DNA from 2 places in the Brucella sp. BE17 genome. Region 1 is predicted to be linked to the other one. Evidence: riboswitches for the same ligand, from Rfam matches in the RefSeq annotation. Region 1 holds a riboswitch; the other holds the start of a gene.

Region 1 (5,676 bases):
TGCGGAAAGGAGCCGATGGTGGTAGTCGGAAAACGCGGCAGGCCGAGTTTTTCGCTTTGAAGTCTCTGGCGCTCGGCAAAAGCGCCAGTGCGGCGCAGCATGGATTGATCGATGGAGCCGATGCGCTTTTCGACATTCTTGTCGTGCACCTTTGTGGACGCTTTTCGTGCGACGATGGCCTCGCTTGCAATTTCCAGTTGCGGCAGCACGGTGTTTTTTCCCGACGCCAGCGCCTTGCCAAGAACGGTCAGTTCATCGATCTTCTGCTTGGCGAAGGCAAGCCAGCTTTTTAAATCCGCGTCGAGCGCATCTTCGAGATCCAGATCAATCGGCACATGCAGAAGCGAGCAGGATGGCGCAATCTCGATTGCATGGGAACCGCGCTGCTCGAAGATCGGCTTTATCCGGTCGATGATCGAAACGAGATCGGAGCGCCAAATATTGCGTCCGTCGATAACGCCAAGTGACAAAACCTGTTCAGGACTTATCTTTGCAGCGATGTCTGCAAGCTGTTCCGGCGCACGGACCAGATCGACATGCAGTCCTGCTACGGGCAGTAACAGGGCCGTATCGAGATTGTTGCCAAGCGCGCCGAAATAGGTCGTCAACATGATTTTTGGGTGGGCGTCAGATGCCAGGTGCCTGTATGCGAGTTCATAGGCCGCCAGTTCGTTGGGGATCAAGTCCAGAACAAGTGCGGGTTCGTCGATCTGCACCCAGTCTGCGCCAGCGCCTGCCAGCTTTTGCAGAATTTGCACATAGACCGGCAACAGTTTCGGCAACAGCGTAAGCGGGTTGGAGCCCGGCGTCGTCGGTTTGGCGAGTTTCAGCAATGTCACAGGGCCAAGTAGAACAGGGCGCGTATGGACACCTAGCGCCTTGGCTTCCAGAAAATGATCTAGAATTTTGGTGCTTGAGAGCGCGAACTCCTGATCGTCTGCCAGTTCCGGCACCAAATAATGATAATTTGTGTCGAACCATTTGGTCATTTCCATTGCGGTCACACCTGAAGAGCTGTGCTCGTGATGGTTATGGCCGCAGGATGGAGCTTCACCTTCGAGCCCACGTGCCATGGCAAAATAAGTGTCGAGTGAGACCTCTCCGCCGGTCCAGCCATAACGGGATGGAATGGCACCCACCATGGCGACCGTATCGAGCACATGGTCATAGAGCGAGAAATCATTCGATGGAATTTTTGTGATACCGCTTTGTTTCTGCTCGAGCCAGTTGGCGGCTCTGAGCGCTTTTGCCGTATCCAGGAGCTGCGATGCGTCGCTCTTGCCCGACCAGTAGGATTCAAGCGCGAATTTAAGTTCGCGATGGCGGCCGATGCGCGGCACGCCCAGCGTGGCGGTAGCGATGGTGGCGTTTGACATGACTGTTTACCCCGATTCAGGTTGGGGCAGGGGCTTTAGGATGCGTGCAACGCAAAACCGCCCGCTGAAGCGCGGTTGCTGCGACACATCGGGACACCCCGCCCGTGGACGTTACTGCATCATGGCAGGTCTCCTGGCTTGCGGGTCAAAGCCTTCATTCGCCTTCCCGGAATACGCATTCCAGTGACTTGAAATGAATGTCGGCTCGCCGCTTACAGTTGCGGGGGCAGCTCCGGACCTGTGTTTAATATAAATACCTAACGCACCGGATTCCCTCTTAGCCTCGCCACCCGATTGGCGGCGAGGACCACGATTACTTTAGTGTGAGCGAGAACTGATGTCGTGTCAATATCATATAAAGAAATCTTTATATCTTTAAATGTTAAAGTGATTTGCGCAGCGAGGGAAAGGTCAAATCGTTTGAATTTTATTTTCTGTAACAATGGACTCATCGAAAACCTGGACTTTCGGGAAAGTTTTTTTGGTTAATTAGTGATTATTATAGCTCAGTGTTTTCAATCTATTGGCCCTCTCAGGCATAGAACTCACCCTTATGTGCTCGCGTTTTGTATTGACTATTAATACTGTGTTAAGCACACTTTGTTGCAATATGTTACAGCGCGTTATCGCAGTGGCTTGAGCGAGGTGATCAATTGAAGCAAATACGGCAGACAGATCGGCATACCCTGCAGACAGGGGAACGGTCTGCCATGGCTTCAATGACATCCTTCTGGGGGCTGATGCGCGCCTACTGGGTTTCGGACCGCTGGAAAGAAGCCTGGGCGCTAACCATCGCGATCTTTGTTTTGACAGCAATCGTCAGCAAGACGACGGTCTGGGTGGCCGAGGCCTCCGGCCTGATGATGAACTCCATCGTTAACGTCAACACGGCTCCGGTGCAGCATCCGCTTCTGGCTATTGCAGCCAACGCTGGCATTCTCATTGCACTGATGCTTGCCAAGGACGTGATGCTCGTCGGCTCGCGGCATTTTCTGTCGACGACCTTGCATCGCAAATGGCGCAAATGGCTCAACGACCAGTTCTCGAGCGCGATGCTGAACGGACGCCACGCGCATTTCCATTTGCAGCAGGGCCGCGGCAAGGATCATATCGATAATGTCGATCAGCGCCTGCAGGAATCGGTCAAGGGCATGACTGGTGGTGCCATTGGTCTGGTGACAGGAATTGTTGGTGTTCTGATGTCCGGCTTTTTTGTTGGGCAAAAACTCATTGAAATGTCAACCGAGGTTCAGGGGCTGGAACTGTTCGGTGCCTATGGCGGCGCGTTTCTCGCTTTTGCGGCCATCGTGCTTTATGTACCGCTCGGCACGCTGATAGCTGTCTTGATTGGTCGCCGTCTTGAGCGGCTGAACCTGCGCATGCAGCAGGCGGAAGGCTCCTACCGTGGAGAATGGACCACGCTTCTGCGTCGCAGCTTCCAGATTTCCGCGTCCAAAGGCGAACCCGTTCAGCAATCGGTGAACAACCGTCTTTACACGGATGTCGATCAAACGTGGCATAAGCTCAACCGCTTCGATGCGAGTTATCTGGCCTTTTCGCAGGCCTATGGCTTTCTCTCCAACCGTATTATCGCCTATATACCGGGCCTGCTTCCCTATATGAGTGGTGCCGTGAATTTTCGTAATTATGTGACGGGCGCTGAGCTGGTCGCGGCCATGATCAATGACTGCTCATGGTTCATTCAGGTTATGCCGGCCATCGCCAATTTGCGCGCCAATGCAGGTCGCGTTACCGGCCTTGCGCAATCGATTGAAAATGTGAGCGATCCGGCACAATTTTATGCCCGCTCCGGCATCAACCGCTTTGCCTTTGCTACGCAGCATCCGCGTTTCGGGCTGTCGGTCCGCAATCTGGCGCTCATGCAGGGGCCTGACACCGAAACGCCGTTCCTGCGCTCGGGGGTGATCAATATTCGTGCGGGGGATTGGGTCTATATGCGCGGTGAATCCGGCTCGGGCAAAACCTCATTTATCAAGGCGCTGAATGGTCTCTGGTCTTACGGTGCAGGCGAAATCATCTTCCCGCAAAACGCCTCCGTGCTCTATGCGACACAGGAAGCCAAATTTCCTTCGGTCTCGTTGAAAAAGCTTGTCGGACTGCCGGGAGATGCCGATAATTTTAGCGATCTTGCCGTTGCGGCCGTCTTGCATGAAGCGGGGCTCGGTGAATTTATCGAGCGCATGAACGAGGCAGATGCGGACGGTTCGCCATGGGATATGGTGCTTTCAGGCGGGCAGAAGCAGAAGCTCGTGCTGGCGCGTATCCTTCTTCATAAGCCATCGGTCATCTTCCTTGACGAAGCCACCGGTGCACTCGATCCGGCTGCCAAGATGCGCTTTCATGAAGCTTTGAAAAGCCGTTGCCCGCAGGCAATCGTCATCAGCATCATGCATGAGGACAAGCTTCCGCTTCTCGAAAACGGTGCGCAGGTTTATTCGCACGTGCTGGATATCCGCAACGGTTACATTTCGCTGCGTCCGGTACAGTTCGATATGCCGTACGAGATAGCAACCGGCGCGCAAGGCGATTTACCCCTCATTGCCGCCGAATAGTCCGGGATCAAACTTAATTATCCTGTCTGCTCGTGTGCCACCATTGCATGGAGCCTGATGATGAGCCTAAACGCTCTTATGTAAGCATCAAATCGCTCCAGCACACTTGCCGCACCAGTGCTGATCGGTTAGGAAACGGGCAATTCGGATTGCTGGCCTCTTCAGCATCCATGGATAATCAGCAATCAGGCAGGAAAAATGGCCGATAAAGCGGACAAGATGAAAGCGCGTTTGCCGCGCGGGTTTGTCGACCGGGTTCCGGATGATTTGCGCGCCGCCGAAAAAATGATGGCGACCATCCGCGAAGTCTATGACCTTTATGGTTTCGAGCCGGTGGAAACACCGCTTATCGAATACACCGATGCGCTTGGCAAATTTCTGCCCGATCAGGACCGGCCCAATGAGGGCGTGTTCTCATTCCAGGATGATGACGAGCAATGGCTGTCGCTGCGCTACGATCTGACGGCTCCACTGGCGCGCTACTTTGCCGAAAATTTCGAGAGCCTGCCGAAGCCTTACCGCAGCTATCGCAACGGCTGGGTTTTCCGCAATGAAAAACCGGGCCCGGGCCGTTTCCGCCAGTTCATGCAGTTCGATGCCGATACGGTCGGCGCACCCAATGTCTCGGCAGATGCCGAAATGTGCATGATGATGGCCGATACGATGGAGCGTCTGGGTATTCAGCGCGGCGATTATGTGATCCGCGTCAACAACCGCAAGGTGCTCGACGGCGTGCTCGATGCAATCGGCCTCGAAGGCGAGGGCAATGCCGCAAAGCGGCTCAATGTGCTGCGCGCTATCGACAAGCTCGACAAGTTTGGCCAGGAAGGCGTCCGCCTTCTCTTGGGCAAGGGCCGACTTGATGAGAGCGGCGACTTTACCAAGGGTGCAGAATTGCCTGATCAGGCAATCGAAAAGATTTTGGCTTTCACCGCTGCGGGCGGAGCATCCGGGGCTGAAACCATCGCCAACCTGCAATTGGTCGTAGCCGGCAATGCCAAGGGTGAGGAAGGCGTGCGTGAGCTTTCCGACATGCAGGCGCTGTTTTTGGCGGGCGGCTATGAGGGCCGTGTCAAAATCGATCCATCGGTTGTGCGTGGACTTGAATATTATACCGGCCCGGTTTTTGAGGCCGAGCTCTTGTTCGACGTTACCAATGAGGATGGCCAGAAGGTGGTGTTCGGTTCTGTCGGCGGCGGTGGTCGTTATGACGGTCTGGTGTCGCGCTTCCGTGGCGAGCCGGTACCTGCGACCGGCTTTTCGATCGGCGTTTCTCGTTTGATGACGGCGCTCAAAAACCTCGGCAAGCTCGATGTTTCCGATAATATCGGCCCGGTCGTGGTGCTGGTCATGGACAAGGATACCGAAAGCCTTGGCCGCTATCAGAAAATGGTCTCTGATCTCAGGCAGGCTGGCATCCGCGCTGAAATGTATGTGGGTGGTTCAGGCATGAAGGCGCAGATGAAATATGCCGACCGCCGCAATGCGCCTTGTGCCATTATTCAGGGCTCGCAGGAGCGCGAGGCCGGTGAAGTCCAGATCAAGGATTTGATCGAGGGTAAGCGCCTGTCGGCAGAGATCGAGGATAATGTGACCTGGCGCGAAAGCCGCCCGGCGCAGATCACGGTCAGTGAAAGCGGCCTTGTCGACGCGGTTCGCGAAATCCTTGCCAGTCAGGCGCAGGATAGCGCTCAAGCCAAAAAGTGATTGCCTCTATGATCGCAACA
Region 2 (5,676 bases), 250 kb from region 1:
ATCAGAGTTCTGAGTACTATCCTCACAAGCCTGCATGACGACAAGGGGCGTGTTGCCATAGACGGCTTCTATGATGGGGTGTGCGACATCCCCGACGCCATACGTCACCAGTGGCAGGAGTTATCCCAGCAACCGGAACTCTTCGCCGATGTCGACCTCGCCGGAGGCATCGTTGAGGAAGGCTACTCGCCGATCGAAGCCATGTGGGGTCGCCCGACCGTCGATATAAACGGCATTACCGGTGGCAATCAGGGACCGGGTGAACGCTCCGTCCTGCCGGGGGCGGCAACCACACGGCTGTCCTTCCGGCTGGTCGCCGGCCAAACGCCAGAAATGATCCGCCAGCGGTTCCGCAGCCATGTCGAACGGATGGTGCCGGAGAGTTGCCATGTCGAGTTCGAGGGCCAGGGCGGCAGTTCCGCAGTCATACTGTCGCAGCACAGCCCCTATTTAAAGGCTGCGACCCGGGGGCTTGAGAAGGAATGGGAAACGCCGGTCATTCTACGCGGTACAGGTGGCGCCATCCCCTTGGTCGAACAGCTCAGCGAGGCCTTGCAAACGGAATGCGTGGTTATCGGCTTTATTCTGCCTAGCGATGCTATCCACGCTCCTGATGAGCGCTACGATAGTGAGCGCCTTCGCCGCGGCGCAAGAAGCTGGGTCAGGATCTTCGAAGAGATACGGGCGCGGTTCCAAGTCGGGCCTAGGTGTTCAGTCCCCGCATCTGGTGTATCGGATTTAGGATGAAGCGATCTGGCTCTGAGGTCCAGACGTTATAGATGTATCCTCCTGGCCCAGCATCAATGTATAGACACAGAAGTGGCTTGTGTTTTCAAAAGCATGAAAACACAAGCTTTCAAGATTAACGCAGAAAACAAGTGTCGTTTGCGTACTGCTGACGCTCAAGACCACCGAAGCGGTGGTCTAGCATGTTCATGTCTGACTCCCGCTGCTCGGCCAGAACTAGGCCGAAAGCTCTCTTCTGATGATTTCTGCACCTGCACTTAAAGCGTCCAGTTTGCCTCGAGCTACTTTCCGAGGTAGCGGAGCCATCCCGCAATTGGTGCATGGATAGAGCTTGTCGGCATCAACGAACCGAAGTGCCTTTCGCAAAGTGCTGGCGACTTCCTCCGGAGTTTCAACCGTTTGAGTTGCGACGTCGATGGCCCCTACCATCACCTTTTTGCCTCGAAGGAGTTCAATAAGGTCAATGGGAACATGCGAGTTCTGACACTCTAGCGAGATCAGGTCGATATTCGACTTTTGTAGTTTGGGGAAGGATTCCTCATATTGACGCCACTCGGATCCCAGGGTCTTTTTCCAATCAGTGTTGGCCTTAATGCCATAGCCATAGCAAATATGGATGGCAGTTTCGCACTTAAGACCTTCAATTGCCCTCTCCAGGGTAGCGACACCCCAATCATTGACCTCATCAAAGAAGACGTTGAATGCCGGTTCGTCGAACTGGATGATATCGACGCCGGCAGCCTCCAGTTCCCGGGCTTCTTCATTGAGTATCCTTGCGAATTCCCACGCCAGTTTCTCACGGCTTTTATAATGGGCATCATAAAGCGTATCGATCATAGTCATAGGTCCCGGCAAGGCCCATTTGATAGGTTGCTGAGTTTGCTGACGTAAGAACTTAGCGTCTTCGACAAAAACCGGCTTTGGACGCGATACAGCGCCAACAACCGTCGGCACACTCGCATCGTAACGATTGCGGATTCTGACCGTTTCACGCTTTTCAAAGTCGACCCCGTCGAGGTGCTCAATAAACGTCGTTACAAAATGCTGGCGCGTTTGCTCGCCGTCACTGACGATATCAATGCCAGCCTGTTGTTGATCGTCCAAAGACAAGCGCAGAGCATCTTGCTTGCCCGCAATTAATTCATCATCCTGCAACTTCCAAGGCGACCAAAGTTTTTCAGGTTCTGCAAGCCAAGAAGGCTTTGGCAAACTGCCGGCGGTCGACGTAGGCAATAGTCTTTTCATGATAGGCAACCTTTTGTTTTGGCTCGTCAAAGGGTGTAGTTGGCAGACCACTGCTCAAGGACGGTCTTATACGGTTTAATGAAGTTCTCTTCAGCGAATTTTCCCTGCTCAACAGCAAGCCGGCCACGCTCTTCGCGATCATAGACCACGCGTGTTAGTGAATAGTCCTCATGCTTTAGACTTGGCTGAAAGCGATACCCAGCTACGGAATTGGCGTTGTAAATCTCAGGCCGATAGATTTTCTGAAAAGTTTCCATCGTGCTGATTGTGCCGATAAGCTCAAGATTAGTGTAGTCATTGAGGAGATCGCCAACAAAATAGAAAGCGAAAGGCGCAACACTGTTCGGCGGCATGAAGAAGCGAACCTGCAGCCCCATTTTTTGAAAGTACTGGTCCGTCGAAGATAATTCATTCTGCTGATATTCAACACCCAATACGGGATGGTGATTTCCAATGCGGTGATACGTCTTGCTGCTGGATGCACTCAAGCATATGACCGGCGGCTTACGAAAATGCTCTTTGTAAGCATGGGAATTGAGAAAACATTTGAACAGTTTTCCATGCAGATCGCCGAAGTCATCCGGAGCGCTGAATGCGGGGCGCCCCTTATTGTATTCGGGCAGCACGACGCTGAAGTCATAATCTCGAACATACGAAGAGAAATTATTCCCTACGATGCCTTCGACGCGTTGATTTGTCTTCCGATCGACGATATTCGTTTGCAAGATTTCAATCAGTGGGAAAGCATCCTGATTGTCTTCCGCATCAATATTCATCTCGACCGAAATGATTTCGAGTTCTACAGAATAACGATCGCCTTTGGGATTATCCCAATGCGCCAGAGCGTTGAAACGATTGTCAATCATCTTCAAGGTGTTACGGAGGTTCTCCTGGCGGTTCTCCCCTCTGGCCAAATTAGCGAAATTCGTCGTGATACGCGTATTGTCTGCGGGATGATAGTTCTCATCAAAACGATGGCTCTTGAGGCAGAACGTAAAAGCGTGACGCATCGCGATCCGCTGGCGATCGACGGCTGGCTTGCCCTTGGTGGCGACTGAAATTGCAGTTTGAGACATGGCTCACCCCGATGAGTTGGGGGCATGGGTCAGCGAACTCATAGCGATACATACCGCTACGCGGCCTTCGCTACGGCACACCGGGACACCCCGCCCGTGGACGTTATTTCACCAAGGCAGGTCTCCTGGCTCACGGCTATTGCTCTGGTCCGTCTTCCCAGGAAAAACCCCAGTGACATTGTGGACATAAGCTTGCCGCTTACAGTTGCGGGGGCAGCGCCGGCTTTCCCGAATGGGACGGGGCACCGACTTCCCTCTTAGCCCCGGCGTGTCGCAAACGACCACCGGAGAACCTAGGCATGGTGAACTTCCAGCATCTGACGCAGATTGTCAAGAGAACATAAAGAAATGTTTATATCTTTAAGTCATATATGATAATGTCAAATTATTCTGTATATGAAATTTTCATCCGCTTCCCGGCCCCTCATTGCCTAAATCCGGAGCTGTCCCACGACTATAGGCGGCGAGCCGACACGATATGCCACTGGCGCACAGCACGCATGGAAAGCGAAAAACAGATAACCCGCCCGGACCGCTCGCCTATTCTGGCCGCTGGCGGCGTGTCGGGAGCATATTTCCGCAAGGGTGATACCGTCGCTTCGTACATTGATTGGTACGGAAGGTTTGTTCTTTATATTCGGCCGCCAAGGCTGCTGATGCCCAAAGGTAGGTCGCGATGATGAAAGTTTAGAGCCGCAAATTGGCCGCCCCATGAGGAAAAATGCGCTTTAGCACTCCTGATCGTCTTTTAGGAAGTAGATGTCTGCGGCACAGATTTCTGTCTCATCTTCGCTTCCTTTGATGGAGCTATAATGAGCCGAAAATCCTCTTCTTAACTAAATCAATTTCGTCTCAAGGGTGATGCTCCGCCACAGTCTCTACAATAAACCAAAATAGAAACATTCAGCGTGCCGTATGGTAGCGTGCACATTCTACGGAGTTTGCGATGATGATTTTTAGCCTGCTGCCATATCGCGGCGCCAATCTTACCGGCACTGTAATATGGTTGAGATGGTCACCCATTCGCCGCGAGAACCGGGCAGGCCGTCGTCCACATCCAGTCTAACTTAAAACGGCAAACAGCAATTCAAGCTGCCAGCGCCTTTGCGTTTCACCATCCTCTAGCCTCATTTCTCATTGGGCGCTCAGATAACCACAATCTCGCCTCTGCTATCGCATGTGGCGCTGGGTGTCGTCACGGGACCGGCATAACCAGCCGGATAGCTGATCGTTACACCGGGCTTAGCGACAAAAATGTAAGGCCGTCATCAAGCGCAGCCAAGACATAGACTTTCATACCTACTTAACAAAATTGGAACGATCATAGGCCTTACGAGTTCAATAAGTGAACATTCATGCAGAGAGGAGAATTGTAATGGTCAAAACTACACTTCTGACAGCGGCGTGTGCACTCGTAATAAGCGTGCCAGCACTTGCGCAAACGGCGTCGCCGGATACCGCACCGATGCCAGCGACAGAGGCACCAGCCCAACAGGAAATGCCCGTTGCCACCAAGAACATGTTCGGTGCAGCATCAACAGAGGGCGCTGAGGCAAATACAATTGGCTTCTTAGAAGCAAAAGATGGGCAGGTTCTGGTATCCAGCTTCATTGGTCAAAGCGTTTATGAAAGTGACGCCACCGACGCTCAGTCAATCGGCAAACTCAATGATCTGATAATAAGCACTGAAGGCAAAGTCGAAGCCGCTGTTATCGGTGTTGGCGGGTTCCTTGGTATCGGCGAAAAAGACGTCGCCGTTAGCCCAGACGTCATGCAACTCGCTACGCGTAGCGATGGCAACACATGGCTGGTTCTAACCACATCTAAGGAGCAGTTGGATAGCGCTCCTGAGTTTGACCGGTCGAAGCACTTTCCGCAGGGTGTCGCAGACCCCAATGCCGCAAACGAACCTGAAGCAACCGCACCTGAAACACCTGCAACCGGCACAACGACGCCTGCTCCTGCACAGTAGACAGTAGATTTCCTGACTTACAACTCAATGGCGCATGAGCGCCATTGAGTATTACTAAACCTTAAACGACAAATATTTACCGATTAAATACCTGTAGAGAATACAAATATGGTTACCTCTACCATCTCAAAAAATGCAAGTCGAGTATAGCACACGCATGCTGATGCAGAGGCTGAGCTGGTCAAGGCTTACGTGCATACGCCGGTTATTGCTCACTGTCACCATCTGCTCGCCCAGCTTGCCGAATGCGGGTCGATGGGGAAATATGGGGGCAAGCTGTCGCGGCACTGTCTGACTGGGAAAAGGCGGCGCTAACCATGGCCGCTGATGGTAAAACTGGAAATTATGAACGGCCTGGTTGTCATTTGGCTAAAAATATTTCTGCTGTAAAGGCGGAAACAATCACTGATTGCCGCCAGTGATAATCTTGCGCAAGCAATAAAAAAAGCTTCAACTCAGAGTCTATACTCCACATAATTATCATTCAGGTGTATCAAAGAGTTGCAGTGAAAATACGCGACCCAGGTTTTGTGGCGGCCCGGCTTATTAGCTCGGCGTCACCGCTGAACCCGGTAAATAATGGCGAGGCAGGAAATTGTTGCCCTGTGAAGGTTGCTGTTCGTTGCAAGCCTTAAA

The links. A riboswitch is a leader RNA that binds a small molecule or an ion and turns the genes downstream of it on or off. The one in region 1 is predicted to bind cobalamin.
Region 2: it holds a riboswitch for cobalamin, as region 1 does, so the genes downstream of both, AAIB41_RS13880 (DUF1852 domain-containing protein) here and metE (5-methyltetrahydropteroyltriglutamate--homocysteine S-methyltransferase) in region 1, are expected to answer to the same signal.

Annotation. Positions count from the first base shown of each region.
Region 1 covers NZ_CP154468.1:787,038-792,713, reverse strand. Annotated here, with positions in the region: gene metE (5-methyltetrahydropteroyltriglutamate--homocysteine S-methyltransferase) at 1-1,376, opposite strand, end outside; cobalamin riboswitch at 1,482-1,703, opposite strand; gene AAIB41_RS14975 (ABC transporter ATP-binding protein/permease) at 2,087-3,949, shown strand; gene hisS (histidine--tRNA ligase) at 4,148-5,656, shown strand; gene AAIB41_RS14965 (ATP phosphoribosyltransferase regulatory subunit) at 5,665-5,676, shown strand, end outside.
Region 2 covers NZ_CP154468.1:541,092-546,767, reverse strand. Annotated here, with positions in the region: gene AAIB41_RS13890 (M20/M25/M40 family metallo-hydrolase) at 1-747, shown strand, start outside; gene AAIB41_RS13885 (methionine synthase) at 964-1,992, opposite strand; gene AAIB41_RS13880 (DUF1852 domain-containing protein) at 2,019-3,002, opposite strand; cobalamin riboswitch at 3,166-3,380, opposite strand; gene AAIB41_RS13875 (PRC-barrel domain-containing protein) at 4,444-5,040, shown strand.